3 regions of the Corynebacterium doosanense CAU 212 genome follow, and region 2 is predicted to be linked to each of the others. Evidence: riboswitches for the same ligand, from Rfam matches in the RefSeq annotation. Region 2 holds a riboswitch; each other region holds the start of a gene.

Region 1 (5,206 bases), 1.0 Mb from region 2:
CAGTTCCCGTACGTGTTCGCCGACGCCACGTTCTGCAAGGTTCGGATCGGTGCGCACGTGGTCTCGCACGCCCTGGTCGTGGCCACCGGAGTCTCCGTCGACGGCACCCGCGAAGTGCTCGGCACCGCCGTCGGGGACAGCGAATCCTATGAGTTCTGGTCGGACTTCCTGCTCTCGCTCAAGGCCCGCGGCCTGACCGGGGTGCACCTGGTCATCTCCGATGCCCACGCGGGCCTGAAAGCGGCCGTGGCGCAGCAGTTCGTCGGGGCTGCGTGGCAGCGCTGCCGGGTGCACTTCATGCGCAACCTGCACGGCGCTGTCGCGTCCAAGCACGCCCCCGCGGTGACCGCCGCCGTGAAGACGATCTTCGCCCACACCGACCCCGCTGACGTGGCCGCACAGTGGGACCAGGTCACCGACACGTTCGCCGACTCGTTCCCCAAGGTCATAGCGATGATGCGGGAGGCCAAGACCGACGTGCTGGCCTTCACCGCATTCCCGAAAGGGCACTGGCAGAAGATCTGGTCCAACAACCCGATCGAGCGGCTGAACAAGGAGATCAAGCGCCGTGCTGACGTCGTGGAGATCTTCCCCAACCCGGCCGCGTTCCTACGGCTGGCAACCTCGGTGGTCATCGACCAACACGACGAATGGCAAGTCGGCCGCCGCTACCTGTCAGACACCTCGATGGCTGAGCTCCGAGCCGTCATCGCCGCCAAGCAACAAGCCCTCGACACCGGTAGTGGTTATGATCAACCCACGGAACTCGTTGATCACTGCGACTGACCAGACACCGATCCGAATTCCACCACGCCACGGGGCACTATCCATCGGAACATCGGCGCTGGTGTCGCTGGGCGCCGCGGCGATGGCGAAGAGCGGGACCATCAGTATGCCGAGAAAAACGATCGTGGCTACGACGAGGAGCGCGAACGCGCCGACCCAGGTGGTCCAGGATTCGACGAACGCCTTGAATCCGTAGCTGATGCTCTGAACGGCATCGAACTTTCCAGCGGCGGGCGCGGCCGCATACTGCTGGTTCTGGGGGTTGTGAGCGTACCCGTAGGTGTCCTGGCCGTAAGGCTGCTGGCCGTAAGGGTCCTGGCCGTAGGACTTCTGACCGTATGGGTGATCGCCGCTGGATTGCTGACCGTAGGGCTGCTGGCCGCCCGGGTCGTTGCCGGATGGATCGTAGGGGTTGCTCACAACGGGTACCTCTCTCTGGGAAACGTGAATTTATGTGGACAGCGTGGAATGCGCAGGACCGATGTGCGTGGTGCATTGCAAATTCCCAGCCGAGGCACCCCTGATAGTGGACGGTCGTCCAGATGTCTGGACTGTCACCCGACAGGTCGTCGGGTACCGGCGGCCCGGCTACCCCCAGGAGGGGCAGAACCTTGCCGTCACGCCCCTGGTTTCTGCTATCGTCGAAATCACTCACACGGGGTGCACCCGGTCGCATATGACCGGGGGCTGAGATCAGACCCGTAGAACCTGCTCTAGTTCGCACTGGCGAAGGGAATGTGACTGTGGTTTTTTCGCGCACGGTTTTTCAAGAAATTCACGACGATGTTCGGCACTCTGCACCGTTGGTCCACTGTTTGACCAACTCGGTGGTTCAGGAAATCACCGCCAACGTCCTGCTCGCGGCAGGGGCCGCACCCGCGATGGTGAGCCACCCCGAGGAGGCAGGCGAGTTCGCGGCCGCCGCAGATGCGGTGCTCATCAACGTCGGCAATCCGGATCCGCCGGTCCTCGAGGCCATGCGCTCGGCGGTCGCCCAGGCCCGCAGGCGCAACATTCCCTGGGTGCTGGATCCGGTGGCCGTCGGCGGCCTGGGCGTGCGCACCCGCTTCGCGGTGGAGCTGCTCGACCAGAAGCCCACGGTGATCCGCGGCAATGCCTCCGAGGTGCGCAACCTGCACGTGGCCCACGAGGGGAGCGACGCCCAGGGCGGGCGCGGGGTCGATTCCACGGACGATCCCGAGTCCGCGCTCGAGGCGGGGCGCGCCCTGGCCGCGCTCACCGGCGGGGTCGTGGCGATCTCGGGCCCAACCGACATCATCGTCTCCGGGGGACGGGTCACCAGGATCACCGGCGGTGACGAGCTGATGGCACTGGTCATCGGCACGGGTTGCTCCCTCGGCGCGGTCACGGCAGCCTACTGCGTCGCCGCCGGCAACCCGTACGACGGGGCCGCGGCCGCCCACGTGGCCTTCTCCGGCGCGGGGGCTCTGGCGGCCAAGGTCTCCGCCGGCCCCGGTAGTTTCCGCAACGCCTGGATTGACGCGCTGTACAACGGCTCCAATGCCCTGCCCGCACTCTGCGAGATCGAGGAGGGGGAATGAGCATCGACTACAGCCTCTACCTCGTCACCGATTCCGCCCAGGCAGGCGGCGTCGACCGGGTTCCGGCGGTGGTCGCCGAGGCCATCAACGGGGGCGTGACGGTGGTCCAGGTCCGGGACAAGCTTATCGACGACAAGACCTTCACCCGCCTCCTGTTGGCCGTCGGCGAGATCGCCCGCCCGGCCGGGGTGCCCGTGTTTGTCAACGACCGGGTTCACCTCGCCGCCCGACACGGTTTCCACGTGCACATCGGCCAGGCGGACGGGTCGGTGGCCCAGGCGCGGGAGGCGCTCGGCCCTGACCTGCTCATCGGGTTGTCGGCCGGCACGGAGGCCGAGGTCGACGCCGCAGTCATGTCGGAGACCCGCCCGGATCTTCTCGGGATCGGGCCGGTCTTTCCCACCTCCACCAAACTCGATGCCGGGCCAGCCCTGGGTATCGAGGGGCTCGACCGGCTCGCAACGCGCGCAGCCGAGCACGGTATTCCCGCCGTGGGCATCGGTGGCATCACCGCCGAGACCATCAACGATGTTCGATCCACCAGCGCTGTCGGCGCCTGCGTGGTGTCCGCAATCATGGCCGCCGCCGACCCGAAGGCGGCAGCCCGAGAACTGAAAGAGGCGTGACCATGAGCATTCCCCGCGTACTGTCCATCGCTGGCACCGACCCGACCGGCGGCGCCGGCATCCAGGCCGACCTGAAGTCGATCGCGGCCGCGGGGGGCTACGGCATGGCCGTGGTCACCTCCCTGGTCGCGCAGAACACCCACGGTGTGCGCGAGGTGCACACCCCGGATCCGGACTTTCTCCGGGCACAGCTGCTCGCCGTGTCCGACGACGTCGAGATCGACGCAGTCAAGATCGGCATGCTCGCCGACGAGGATTGCGCTCGGGTGGTCGTCGAATGGCTCGATGAGCTGGGCCGGGACATTCCCGTGGTCGTCGACCCCGTGATGGTGGCCATCTCCGGGGACACCCTCGCCTCCGGGGTCTCGGCGGGCCTGCTCGAGCGGGCGAGCGTGATCACCCCCAACCTCGACGAGCTGGCCATGCTCACGAAGGCCGAGCCCGCGCAGACCCGGGAGGAGGCGGACCGGCAGGCCCGGGAGCTGGCGGAACGAACCCGGGCCCTGGTACTGGCCAAGGGCGGCCACCTCCCCGGTGAGGACCGGGGAAACTCGCTTATCGACGCCCGCGGGGTCCTCGTCCACGTTCCCTCGCCCGTCGTGCGGACGACCGCCTCGCACGGAACGGGCTGCTCACTCTCGTCCGCCCTGGCCACCCAGCTGGCGGGCGGTGAGGACCCGGAGACCGCAGTGCGCTGGGCGACTGACTGGGTGCACGAGGCGCTGAGGTTCGGAGAGGAACTGCAGGTGGGCAGTGGCAACGGGCCCATCGACCACGGGCACAGGGGGCGTCGATACGCGGCCGCCGCACGGCAGGAGCAGGAAGCTCTCGACCTGCCCGAGCGGTGGACGGACCCGGCCGAGCTGGGCGGGAGCGCGGCGGAACCGGCCGTGGCCGCCGCCGGGCCGTGGACGGAGGCGTTGTGGCGGGCCTCGGGCGTTTCATTGGCGCAGCTCGACGAGGGGTTCGTCGCCGACCTGGGCGCGGGCACCCTGCCCGAGGAGCAGTTCCGTTTCTACCTCGCGCAGGACAGCTACTACCTCGACATCTACTCGGGAGCGCTGGCTGCTCTCGCGGCATCCGCGTCCGGGGCAGAGGATCGCCGGATGTGGTCCGGCATGGTCGCGGAGACCGTGGCGGCGGAGGTCGAGATGCAGGAGCGGTGGGGTGTGCCGGACGTGGTCCGGCCGACGCTGGTGACCCGCGCCTACACCGATTTCCTGCGCGCGGAGACCCGCGGCGAACACCTCACGGGAGTGGCGGCCGTGCTGCCGTGCTTCTGGATGTACGCCCACGTCGGCGCCGACCTGCACGCGCAGAATCATGACAGTCACCCGTACACCCAGTGGCTCTCCACGTACGACGACGACCAGTTCCGCGCCGCCACCACGGAAGCGATCGAAGCCACCGAACGCCTGCTCGCGGGTGCCACCCCGGAACAGCGTTCCGCCGCCGCCGTCGCGTACCTGCGTGCCTGCCGGCATGAGGTCGACTTCTTCGGACAGGCCACGCTTATCGACGTGCCGTGAGCTCTCCGAGCTTCCGGGCAATCTCCTGGGTGGCCGTTTTCCCGGTCCGTCCCGCGCCGAGCACGTTGGAGAAGGGATGCACGTGGCCGGGAAGGAACACCTCGTCAACCTCGACGCCTGCTTCCCGCAGACGGGCGGCATAGGCGCGGGACTCGTCCCTGATGGGATCAAATCCCGCGTATCCGAACAACGTCGGTGGCAGGCCGGAGAGATCATCCGCGTGGAGGGGTGAGACCCGCGGGTCGGTGGCGAGGGCCGGGTCTTCCAGAAGCTTGTCGCGGTACCAGTCGATCTGAGCCGCGGTGAGGAAGAACCCGTCCGCGAACAGCGTTCGCGAGGGCCGGTCGGAAGCAAGATCGAGCCACGGCGACAGCAGAATCTGTGCAACGGGAAGGGGCAGGCCCCGGTCGCGGGCCGCGAGGCTCACGATCGCGGCGAGGTTGCCGCCCGCGGAGTCACCGATGACGGCGACCCGGGGTGCCAGGCCGAGCTTCCCCGTATTCGCCGCGGCCCAGGAGTAGGCCGCGACTGCGTCTTCGTGGCTCGCAGGGAAGGGATGCTCCGGTGCCAGGCGGTAGCCGACCGAAAGCACCGCGACCTCGGCGTGGTGGGTGAGAAACCGCGACACCGGGTCGTGGGACGCGATGGACCCGAGGACAAAGCCGCCGCCGTGGAAGTAGACCGCGAGTGGGGTATCGGTGTC
Region 2 (5,206 bases):
TGGCCCCCGACCGCACCACGAGTGGCCCCGACGCCTACGAACCCGTCCTCAGCCTGCCGGCCCCCGGACACGCGACCGGTGGACCCCAGTAAAGCGAATATTCAGTCGGGTGCTCAAGCTCTCCCGCCAGCCCTACTACCGGTGGCTGGCTGACCCCGTCACCCCGAACGAGGTGGTCGAGGCGTATCGCGCGAACGCGCTGTTCGACGCCCACAAGGATGACCCCGAGTTTGGGCACCGCCTCCTCGCCGACGAAGCACGCGATGTGGGTGAGCCGATGGCCGACCGGACCGCGTGGCGGATCACCTCGAGCAATGGCTGGTGGTCCGTGTTCGGGAAGAAACGGGCCAAGAACGGGAAGAATCCTGGTCCGCCCGCCCATGACGATCTCTGCGCCGTGGTCGATGAGCATGGTCGTACCCGGCATGTGTTCGCTGCGACGCGGGCGAATGAACTCTGGCTCGTGGACATCACGGAACACGGAACCGCGGAAGGCAAGCTCTACTGCTGTGCGATCAAAGACGCCTTCAGCCGGCGCATCGTCGGGTACTCCATCGACTCCAGGATGAAGTCCCGCCTGGCTGTCCAAGCACTTGAGAACGCGGTCCAGATGCGCGGTGACGTCGTCGGTTGCGTGGTCCATTCGGACAGAGGATCTCAGTTTCGAAGCCGGAAGTTCCTGCGTGCTCTGGCCGGCCACGACATGGTCGGTTCTATGGGCAGGGTGGGTTCGAGCGGCGACAATGCTGCGATGGAATCGTTCTTCTCTCTCCTGCAGAAGAACGTCCTTGATCGGGGTTCCTGGATCACGCGTGAGCAACTGAGGATCGCGATCGTGACCTGGATCGAGAGGACCTATCACCGCCGACGACGGCAGGCCCGTCTGGGACGTTTGACCCCGATCGAATTCGAGGCCATCATGACCAAGGACGTCGCCCTCGCGGCGTGACTAACAATTGTCACCTAAACGTGCAGCAGACCCCCATCTTCACCGGGCACCTCACCGCATCGGCCTGGCCGACCGAGCAGACCGCGGAGTTCCGACTCGCGGTCACCTGGGGCGGAATCGCTCTGACCGTGCTCGCGGCGGGCCTCGTCGCCTTCGGCATGCTCCGAGCCCACGGAGAGAAGAGCGCCCCAGAAATCTAGACCGAAGGGTGTTGACGGCGTGTCCGTCAAGGGAATGAACGGGGCTTCTGCAGGGGCTCTGCTTAAACGAAGAGTGAGATGAGAGAGGCGTGGTCACGGTGTTCAGGGACGAGGCGCAGTCGGTCGTTGCGCTGCACGACGTGGCGGTGACCACCAGGCCGCGCTGCGATGACCGACACCGTGGATGAAGAGGTTGAAGTGGGCCTGCTTGCCTTCCACGCCGCTCACCCCTTGACGAGTCCGCCGTCGACGATGAGGTTCTGACCCGTCACACCCCTGGCCCACGGGGAAGCGAAGAATACGACTGGGTCGGCGAGCTGATCCGGCGTCGTAACCGCCCGCAGCGGGGTGCCCGCGGCGATGCCCTCGAAGACCGCCTCAGGGGTCGCCGCCGAGGCGTCGGTGGTCAGCAGCAGCCCCCCGGAGACCATGTTCACCGTGATGGCCTGCGGGCCGAGATCGTCGGCGAAGGTGCGTGTCAGGGACAGCAGCGCTGCTTTCGCCGCGGTGTAGTCGTGGTAGGGCACGACGGGGTGCTGGAAGAGGTTCGTACCGATGTTGACGATCCGGCCGAAGCCCGCCTCGACCATGCCGGGAAGGGTGGCCTGGATGACGTTGAGAGGCCCATGCACGGAGCCGGTGAACTGTGCGGTGATCTCCTCGTAGGAGATCTGGTCCGCGTGGGAGCGGGCGTCGCCGTTGAAGGAGAAGTCAGCCAGCGCGTTGTTCACGACCGTGGTGATCGGACCGCCAAAGCGATCGGCGGCCTCAGCGACGAGGCCATCGACCTGGGCGCGGTCGCGGACATCAGCCCGGATTGCGATCGCCTTTCCGGGGTGGGCGGCGGCGAGGTCCTCCGCGGCGTCCTGGGAGGTGTGGTAGTCGATGACCACTCGCGCACCCTGGGCCAGGAACGCGCGAGTGATCGCAGCTCCGAGTCCGCGGGCGCCGCCGGTGACGAGGACGATCTGCTCGGTGAGGGGGAGAATAGTGTGTGCCATGTGTATGCCTCTCGATATCGAGGCGAAGGCAACCCGTGCGCACCGAAGAGCGAAAGTTGCTCTTCGGTGCGCTGACACCGCCAACATTGTCGGCGGGTGAAAGTCCGGACATTCCCTTCGCCAGTGCTAACTGGATCAGGTTCAACGGGTGTCATCTCAGCCGACCACGTCCCGTGCTCGAAAGCTGGAACGGGCGGCGCCCCGTGTCACGCCACCATCACATCACGGAAACCACACTCTCCACAAGCTTCGGACGGCCTGATTCTTCGTTACTGGAATCGCTGTCACAGAACACCTGATATCACTACGTGCTATCCGGCAAATGGGCATTCTGGCTTCTTGAGTGTTCCTATTGCTTGCGTTCCAGCTCGAGCGCGGTTTGGGCGATAGCGCGGACGTTGAATGTTTCCGCGACCGGTATCGCAGCCATTTCCTCGAGGGTGAACCATGCCGCTTCGAGTGCGTCATCGTCCGGGACCGGTTCCCCTCGTTCCCATCGGCAGAGCACTGCGATCAGGACGTAATGCAGATTGTGGTCGGCATCGATGACGTCGACAGCATCGAAGACATCACCGGGTGTGGCGAGGACTCCTGTTTCCTCGGCGAGTTCGCGCGCGGTCGCGGCGGTCAGGGTCTCGCCGGGTTCGATCTTGCCCCCGGGGAATGCCCAGCGCTCGGCGTCGGGCATGTGGGCACGCCGGATAAGGAGTACACGTCCTTTTCGGACCACTGCCGCCAGCGTCGCCGGCTTCGGGTAGGAAGCGTCGCGCGTCATCTACCCCGCCCCGATCGTCGACTCGGAGTGGTCTTGGAGGTGGGCTGTGATCTGCATGAACGGTGGATGGTCGATAGGTGCCTGGGAGCCGACGTCCTCTACGGTTTGTGCTCCGCGGTCGGTGACCTTGTCGACTGTGAAGCCGGCCTCGGTCAGCACCGCCTCGTAGGTGCTGATGAACCAGTGCCGGTCGACAAGCTCGAGGATCCCGGTGCCGGGGATCTGCAAGCTGACCTTGCGTTCGTCTCCGTCACGGTAGCCTCTGCCGGGCTCGCCGCTGCGGAAGGTCGGGAACGGTACTCCTGTGGCCGCCGGGTTGCTATCGACGATGAAGAGTCTGCCGGTCGGTGTAAGCACTCGGGCGAGCTCGCGGGCGATCGCTCTCAGTTCCTCGCGTGTGGGCACGTTGATGAATACGAAGCAGCACACGATCGCATCGAATGTGTCATCCGGGTAGGGAACGTGGCCGCTGTCGATGGTGTGGAATCGCGCGGCCGGTTGCGGGGTCTGCGCCCGGGCGAGGGTGATCATGTCGGTGCTGATGTCGACTCCGACGACCTGTGCTGCGGCTCCGGCGTCGAGGAGGCGTCGTGAGACTTTTCCGCTGCCGCACCCATAATCGAGCACGATCCCCCCTCGGCCGCAAGCAGTTTGGAGGTCATTGACGAGCGGGGTATAAGCCAGTCGGTTTTCGACATAGTCGTCATAGGCATCGAACCCTGCTGAGACTGCCGGAGTCGTCCATGATGTCGTCACTGCTGCACCGCCCTCACACGCGCGTTTTCGATGCTGGGCCATCGGCTCACGACCAGCTCCCGGTGGAGGGGATGGAGGTCGCCGATAATCGATGGGTCGACTGGTCGTTGGTATTGGAGTTGCCGGTGGATCCAGAACAGGCGGACAATGTCGACCCACGCTTCCGGAAGATCAAGGGTCGCCAGTGCGCGGCCTGGGAGCTCGTCTGCACGGATCGACTTCTCCAGGGCGAGGACCTGGTGCACCTGGTCCAGGCTCGCCCCCGAGGGCAGCCGTGGAAGAGTGCTGGGTTCCTCCACGATCGTCTGATCATCGCCGCCGAGGAGGGTGTGCACCTTGGTGAGGTCTTTTTCGTAGATGTGGATCGAGCCGACGTTGTGGATGTACACACCCGGGGTCAGGCCCAGCATCGAGGCGAGAAATTCTTGGATGAACGTGAAGGAGAACGTGTCGTTGAGCAGTCCCATGTACGCGTCGTTGGCGCGCATGAACGCGACCATGTGCAGACGGTCCTCACGGCGCAACAGCTGGAGAGCCAGCGTGCAGGAGACGTCGATGTTGCGGCGGTAGATGTCTTCGGAGTCGTCGAAGATCTGCAGAACGGCACGCTTGCTCGCAGGGTCATCCTCGCGGAGGATGTTCACGATTCGTTCGATCGCAGTCTCGTCGCCGACGTGTCTGAGCAGTTTGGGACCATACCCGGTGCCCGGCAGGCTGAGGCCGTCGGGACTGTACCGGCTCATCGAGGGTGCGTAGGTGCGGATGAAGTCGAGGTCGTTCTTCCCTGAGAGGTACCACAGTGCTTCGGCGTAGTTGAAGATGATGTTCTGCCGACGAGACCTGGCCAAGCAGTACCGCCGGGCCGGGTTGGTCAGGCGTGCGGTGTAGCCGATGATTTCGCGTTCGTCCTGACCGCGGGGACTGTTCTGGTATTCGAACCCGGTGTAGACCTGTCGCAGGGAATCCAGGTAGAGCGTGTGGAGGTCGGGATACTCAGGCTTCACTGACGGCTCCTGCCTGCGCGTGCTCGATCGCGGTGAGGATGCGTGGTCCGGTGGGCTGCTCGGGATCGATGGTGATCATCTGGACGTCGGCGACCGCTGAGAGGCCTCGGACGAGGAACGCGTACTCGGCTCCCTCGTCGAGGAGTAAGACGATGGGTTTGTTCCAGGCGGAGGCCCACCCGATCTCGATGTGCGTGCCCGGGGATGCCGGTGCGCCGGGGAACGCGACGAAGACGTCGCAGGCGGCGATCTCCGTGTAGTCGATGCGTGTGCATTCGCTGGGTTCCATGAACTCACGGCCCCAGTGCTCTCTGCGGTGGGCGCAGTGCACATCCCACCCCTGGGTTTCGAAGAAGTCGATGATCGAGGTGTACTTGTCGATCGCGGCGTCGCCCATCACATGGGTGTCGGCGTCGACGAGAGCTTTGAACGGGCCGGCGAGAAACATCTTTCGCGTCATCGTCACGGCTCCTTTCATGAGTCGAAGTGGTTAGCTCTACCGATCGGAACGAGGAGGGGCT
Region 3 (5,206 bases), 220 kb from region 2:
GATGGACTCGGCGAGTTCGTTGTGGGACTTGCCCTCGGCGTCGTAGTAGACCAGGCCCGAGTAGATGCTCTCGATGATGCGGCCGCCGCCGGTTTCGTTGGTGTCTGCGGGGATGAGCGGGTTCTGCGGTTCGCTACCCCAGGCGGAGACGTAGTTGTCCCCACCCTCTCCGCCGCCGGCGTTGTTGCCGTCGTCTTCGGAGGAGTTGCTGCAGGCGGCGAGGCTGACGGACAGTACACCCGCCGTGAGGATGGCGGCGGATTTTCTCAGATGCATAAACGTGACCCTTTGCTACTCAACTGGACAGTGTTATCTAGATCATAGGATCTGCCGGTCATATCCAGAAGCAGTTTCGGTAGGGAACTTTTAGTTGGATAGCTGTCCATTCAATTAACGTGCCGTTAACCTGTGAGAACGGGCGTAGGTGCAGTAGTTTCGGGGGTGATAGCTCACTCCCCCCATGTCACGAGCGGATGACCTCGTCCGCCTCGACCGCCCCCGGCCCGGCGTAGTACCGGTCCTCCTGCTCAGCCCAGACCTGCCACCAGCGCGCGAAACCGGGATCCCGGGCCAGTGCGCGGCGCTTGCGTTCCCCGGCATCCGCCTCGATGCGGAAGGTGCGCACATCCCCGAGCGCGCGGGCAGCGGCGATGTTGCGGGAGGTCACCGCGCCAACCCCCTCGATGATGTAGCTGGCGTCGGGGTCCAGCGCGACCCACTCCCCCGGTTCGTTCTTCTCCCAGTCCCAGCGCCGAAAGCCGGGGCGCGAGGGATGGAGCACATCCTCGGCGACCATCTTCGAGGCCGCCAGTAGCCCGTACCAGCCCGGGTAGAAGTCGTCGAGGTGCACGACCGTGAGCCCGGTTTCCCGGGAGAGCTCCCCGGCGAAGGTGGTCTTGCCGGAGCCGGAGGGCCCGTCGATGAGGACAAACCGGCGCATTCAGCCCACCCCCAGGAAACGGAAGTGGCCGGTCCACACTGCCACGGCGATCGCCCCCACGCCCAGCAGGGCCGACACGACCAGCAGCGCCCCGTCCCGGGGATGCAGGCGCGACTCACGCGCCCACGTGCGCTCCGTCGCCCCAAAGCCGCGGGCCTCCATCGCGGTGGAGAGTTTGCCCGCGCGCCGCAGGGCGGAGACCAGCAAGCCGAAGGCCAGGGAGAACAGGTAGCGCGGTCCGGTGCGGTCGGCCAGACCCCGGGCGCGGCGGGCCCGGCGCAGCCCGGCAAGGTCATCGCGCAGCAGACCGATGAGGCGCACCGCGGCGATCGTGGCCACGACGAAACGCGCGGGCAGGCGCAGGACCTGGGCGAGGCCGTCGCCAAGCTCGGTGGGGTCGATGTCCACCATGAGCACCACCACCGGAACGCCGATGGCGAGCACACGCACGAGGATCGCGGCGGCGAGGCTGAGGGAGTTGTCGGTGACGTGGAAGAGTCCGAACTGGAGGTAGGACTCGCCGCGGGGGTTGCCGAACAGCGCCATGGACACCGCGGCCAGCGGGGCGGCGATGAGCAGCGGCCACGCGCGTCGGAGCAGGCGCAGCGGTCCGACCCCGCACAGCGGAGCGAGGACAACGGTGGCCACGAGCACTACCGCGGCGGAGACCACGTCGACACTGAGCAGCAGCGGGGTGGTCAGCAGCGCGAGCGCGAGCACCCGGGACACGGGATTGACCCCGGAGAGCAGGTTCATGTCAGCTCCACCTCCACGTCTCCCAGGGCGCGGCGGAACAGCTCGTCGTGGGTGACAGAGACGACCGTGCGCCCGGCCTCGGTGAGCTCGCGGAACAGCGCGATCATCTCGAGGAAGCCGGCGTCGTCCTGCCCGAAGGTGGGTTCGTCGCAGATGAGCAACGCGGGCTCGGTGATGAGCGCGGTGGCCACGGACAGCCGCCGCTTCTCCCCGCCGGAGAGCGTGAAGGGATTGGCCGCCGCGAGATGAGCCAGGCGCAGGCGTTCCAGCAGCGTATCGACGCTCGTTGCCGACGCCCCCGTCGCCGCCAGCTCCTCGCGCACCGAGCGGAAGGCGAACTGATGCTCGGGATCCTGGAACACCTGGCCGATGCGCGCGGCGAGCGCACTCGAACGCCACTTGTGACTCGGCCCCTTCTGGCCACGTCGGATGCTCTCGGCGTAGTCGAGCTCGCCGGAGCGCGGGGCGATGAGCCCGCCGAGCGTGGCGGCGAAGGTGGACTTGCCCGTGCCGTTGGCCCCGGTGATGACCGTGGACGCGGCCCCGGGAATGGACACGGCGCGCGGCGGGCCCCACTGGGTGAGCAGGTCCCTGGCCCAGGCGACCGGGGCGTTGGTGGTGCCCGGCGCGAGCGGGACCTCGGGGGGATCGGGCAGCCGCTCCAGGCGCTGTATCCCTCCGGGGCTGAGCCGGTAGAGCGTGGGGTTGAGGGCCAGCCAGTGGTGCGCCCGGTGCTCGGCGATGATGACCGTGGCCCCGGTGTCGCGGGCGAGCACGCCCACGGCGTCGACCACGGCCTGTCGTCCGGCGGGGTCGAGGTTGGCGGTGGGTTCGTCGAGCAGGATGACCCGCGCGCCCATGGCCAGCACGCCAGCCAGAGCGAGGCGCTGCTTCTGTCCCCCGGAGAGTTGCGCGGTCGGGTGATCGAACGGCAGGTCCAGTCCCACCTGCGCTAACGCTCGTTCGACCCGCGGCCAGATCTCTTCGCGGGGTACCCGGAGGTTCTCCGCTCCGAACGCGACGTCGTCGCCGACCCGGGCCGAGATGACCTGGGAGTCGGGGTCCTGCAGGACCATGCCCACGGGCCCGTCGACGGCGATCTCCCCGGTGAGATGGCCGTCCTCCTCATCGCCCAGTACGCCCGCGACGGCGTGGAGCAGGGTCGACTTGCCCGAGCCGGAGTCCCCGGTGAGCAGGACAATCTCCCCCTCCTGGGCGGTGAGGTCGACCCCGGAGAGCGCGTCGGTGGAGCGGGAGGCGTGGCGGTAGCCCACGCCGGTCAAGGTCAGGGCACTCATTCGGCGCGGCGGGGCTCCCGGAGATCACCGGCATTGCGCAGCTCTCGGCCCGGGCCGAAGCGGTCGAGCACCCCGGTGCGCGCCAGCGCCGAGACCAGTGCGTGACCGAGGAATCCGGCCAGCACCAGGCCGGACACACAAACGCAGGCGAGGTAGATGAGGTTGAACTCCAGGGAGCGGGCGAGGTTGCCGCTGAGGAAGAGCTCGAGGATGACGGCGCCCACTCCGGAAGCCAGGCCGGCGAGGCCGGCGATGGGGAGGGAGAAACGTCGATACGCGAAGACCGCAAAGACAAGCTCCGCGCCGAGCCCCTGCGCGATGCCGGAGTAGAGGGTGGTGATGCCCCACTGGTTGCCCAGCACGGCGGAGGTGATGGCCGCGATGACCTCGACAAGCAGCGCCGCGCCCGGCTTGCGGATGATCAGCCCGCCGAGCACGCCGCCGAGCAGCCAGATTCCTACGACCAGCCCGCCGAAGCCGGGGGTGAAGGTGTCCAGGGCGGTGAAACCGGCGTAGCCGATGATGTTCCACACCCAGAAGATGAGTCCGCAGGCGATGCCGAGGACAGCTGCGGTGACGATGTCGATGACACGCCAGGATTTATTGGACATGAAAAAAGACCCTTCCTATCGCCGGTATTAACCGGATCAGGTTCAACGGTTCATCTGTGCAGACATCTCAGCGCCGGAGTTTCACCGGGGCACCCGTGGTGATGTGTGAGGGGAAGTTTATACGCCGGAGTTATCGCTACGCCAACGGGTCCCCTCGGTTCCCCCCTGGCGCTTCCACTCGACGGTGAGTTCGTCGTGGGCGCCGAAGCGCACGAGGTGCGTGCCCACGACCTCCTCCAGCCGGTCGAGGCGTTCCTCCCGGGTCTCCAGCTGCAGCAGCAGCACGTTCTCGCCGGCGATCATCTCCAGCTCACCCCAGCCGAGCTCCTCGGGGAACGTCACCGCGCCGCGGCCTTCCTCGCCGTCCCAGCGCGCCTCGGCCTTCCGGGAGAAATGGGACGCCAGCTGCTTGCCGTAGCGCGCCGGGCGGGACGTGGACACGCGGGCGGTGGAGGAGGTGGTCATTCCTGCCAGCCTAGGACCGCAGGAGACGGAAGGCCAAAGTGTGCCGCCGCGTGTCGACGCCCGTTTGCTCCTCTCATCGCGATCGTCATGGGCTCCGGCTCTGGCCGTGGGCTAGTCTCGGGGGCGTTCACTCCCCCTCACCCGGAAGGTCCCCCTATGGCTGGCGGTCTGCTTGCCCTGCTTGACGACGTAGCGCTCATCGCCCGAACCGCCGCAGCGAGCACCGATGACGTGGGTGCCCTGGTGGGCAAGACCACGGCAAAGTCCGCCGGCGTGGTCATCGACGACGCCGCCGTCACCCCGGGTTACCTCGAGGGTGCAAAACCGGCCCGCGAGCTGCCGATGATCTGGCGCATCACCAAGGGCTCCCTGCGCAACAAACTCATCATCATCCTGCCGATCCTGCTGCTGCTCAGCTGGCTGGCACCGTGGTCGCTCACCCCGATCCTCATGATCGGCGGCACGTACCTCTGCTACGAGGGCGCGCACAAGGTCATCGGCCTGTTCACCGGGCACGGTTCCCACGACACCCCGGTGCAGGAGTCCGGCGAGGAGGCCGAGGACAAGCTCGTCCGCGGCGCCATCACCACCGACCTCATCCTCTCGGCGGAGATCATGGTGATCGCCATGAACGGCATCGTCGAGGAGGCGTTCTGGACCCGGGTGATCGTGCTCATCCTCGTGGCCATCGTCATCACCATCGCCGTCTATGGCGCGGTGGGCCTGCTGGTCAAGCTCGACGACATCGGCCTGGGCATGATCAAACGCGGCAACGCCCCGGGCCTGGGCCGCGGGCTGGTCAAGGCCATGCCTATCATCCTGGGGACCATCGGCATCGTGGGCACCTTCGCCATGCTGTGGGTCGGCGGGCACATCATCGTCCAGGGTGTCGACACCGTGGGCCTGTGGTCCTGGCCGTACGAGACGATCCACCACTGGGAGGAGGCCGCCGGCGGCGGGGCGCTCGGCTGGCTGGTGAACACGGGCGCGTCCCTGGTGGTCGGCCTGCTCTGGGGCCTGGTCGCCTACGCGGTCATCGAAGGGGTCAAGGCACTGCTGCCCGGCAAGAAGGCCGACGGCGAGCACGCCGCCAACGCGGCGGTGGGATCGGGCTCGGGCTCCACCGCGGCCAGCTC

The links. Region 2 has a riboswitch for thiamine pyrophosphate ahead of CDOO_RS06365 (3-oxoacyl-ACP reductase). Riboswitches for the same ligand answer to the same signal wherever they lie in the genome.
Region 1: linked by a shared signal. The riboswitch ahead of thiM (hydroxyethylthiazole kinase) and the one ahead of CDOO_RS06365 (3-oxoacyl-ACP reductase) in region 2 are both predicted to bind thiamine pyrophosphate.
Region 3: linked by a shared signal. The riboswitch ahead of CDOO_RS05300 (ECF transporter S component) and the one ahead of CDOO_RS06365 (3-oxoacyl-ACP reductase) in region 2 are both predicted to bind thiamine pyrophosphate.

The regions. Positions count from the first base shown of each region.
Region 1 is NZ_CP006764.1:2,304,930-2,310,135, reverse strand. Features, by position in the region: gene CDOO_RS11305 (IS256 family transposase) at 1-786, shown strand, start outside; gene CDOO_RS11300 (hypothetical protein) at 676-1,206, opposite strand; TPP riboswitch at 1,433-1,539, shown strand; gene thiM (hydroxyethylthiazole kinase) at 1,560-2,348, shown strand; gene thiE (thiamine phosphate synthase) at 2,345-2,974, shown strand; gene CDOO_RS11285 (bifunctional hydroxymethylpyrimidine kinase/phosphomethylpyrimidine kinase) at 2,977-4,503, shown strand; gene CDOO_RS11280 (alpha/beta hydrolase) at 4,487-5,206, opposite strand, start outside.
Region 2 is NZ_CP006764.1:1,290,505-1,295,710, forward strand. Features, by position in the region: partial or broken gene CDOO_RS13925 (IS3 family transposase) at 107-949, shown strand; gene CDOO_RS06360 (hypothetical protein) at 946-1,149, shown strand; gene CDOO_RS06365 (3-oxoacyl-ACP reductase) at 1,374-2,150, opposite strand; TPP riboswitch at 2,245-2,364, opposite strand; gene CDOO_RS06370 (NUDIX hydrolase) at 2,500-2,925, opposite strand; gene CDOO_RS06375 (class I SAM-dependent methyltransferase) at 2,926-3,723, opposite strand; gene CDOO_RS06380 (thymidylate synthase) at 3,678-4,685, opposite strand; gene CDOO_RS06385 (nucleoside 2-deoxyribosyltransferase) at 4,675-5,145, opposite strand.
Region 3 is NZ_CP006764.1:1,065,622-1,070,827, reverse strand. Features, by position in the region: gene CDOO_RS05320 (peptide ABC transporter substrate-binding protein) at 1-276, opposite strand, end outside; gene CDOO_RS05315 (nucleoside/nucleotide kinase family protein) at 464-940, opposite strand; gene CDOO_RS05310 (energy-coupling factor transporter transmembrane component T family protein) at 941-1,696, opposite strand; gene CDOO_RS05305 (ABC transporter ATP-binding protein) at 1,693-2,994, opposite strand; gene CDOO_RS05300 (ECF transporter S component) at 2,991-3,605, opposite strand; TPP riboswitch at 3,600-3,712, opposite strand; gene CDOO_RS05295 (DUF2218 domain-containing protein) at 3,723-4,070, opposite strand; gene CDOO_RS05290 (DUF808 domain-containing protein) at 4,227-5,206, shown strand, end outside.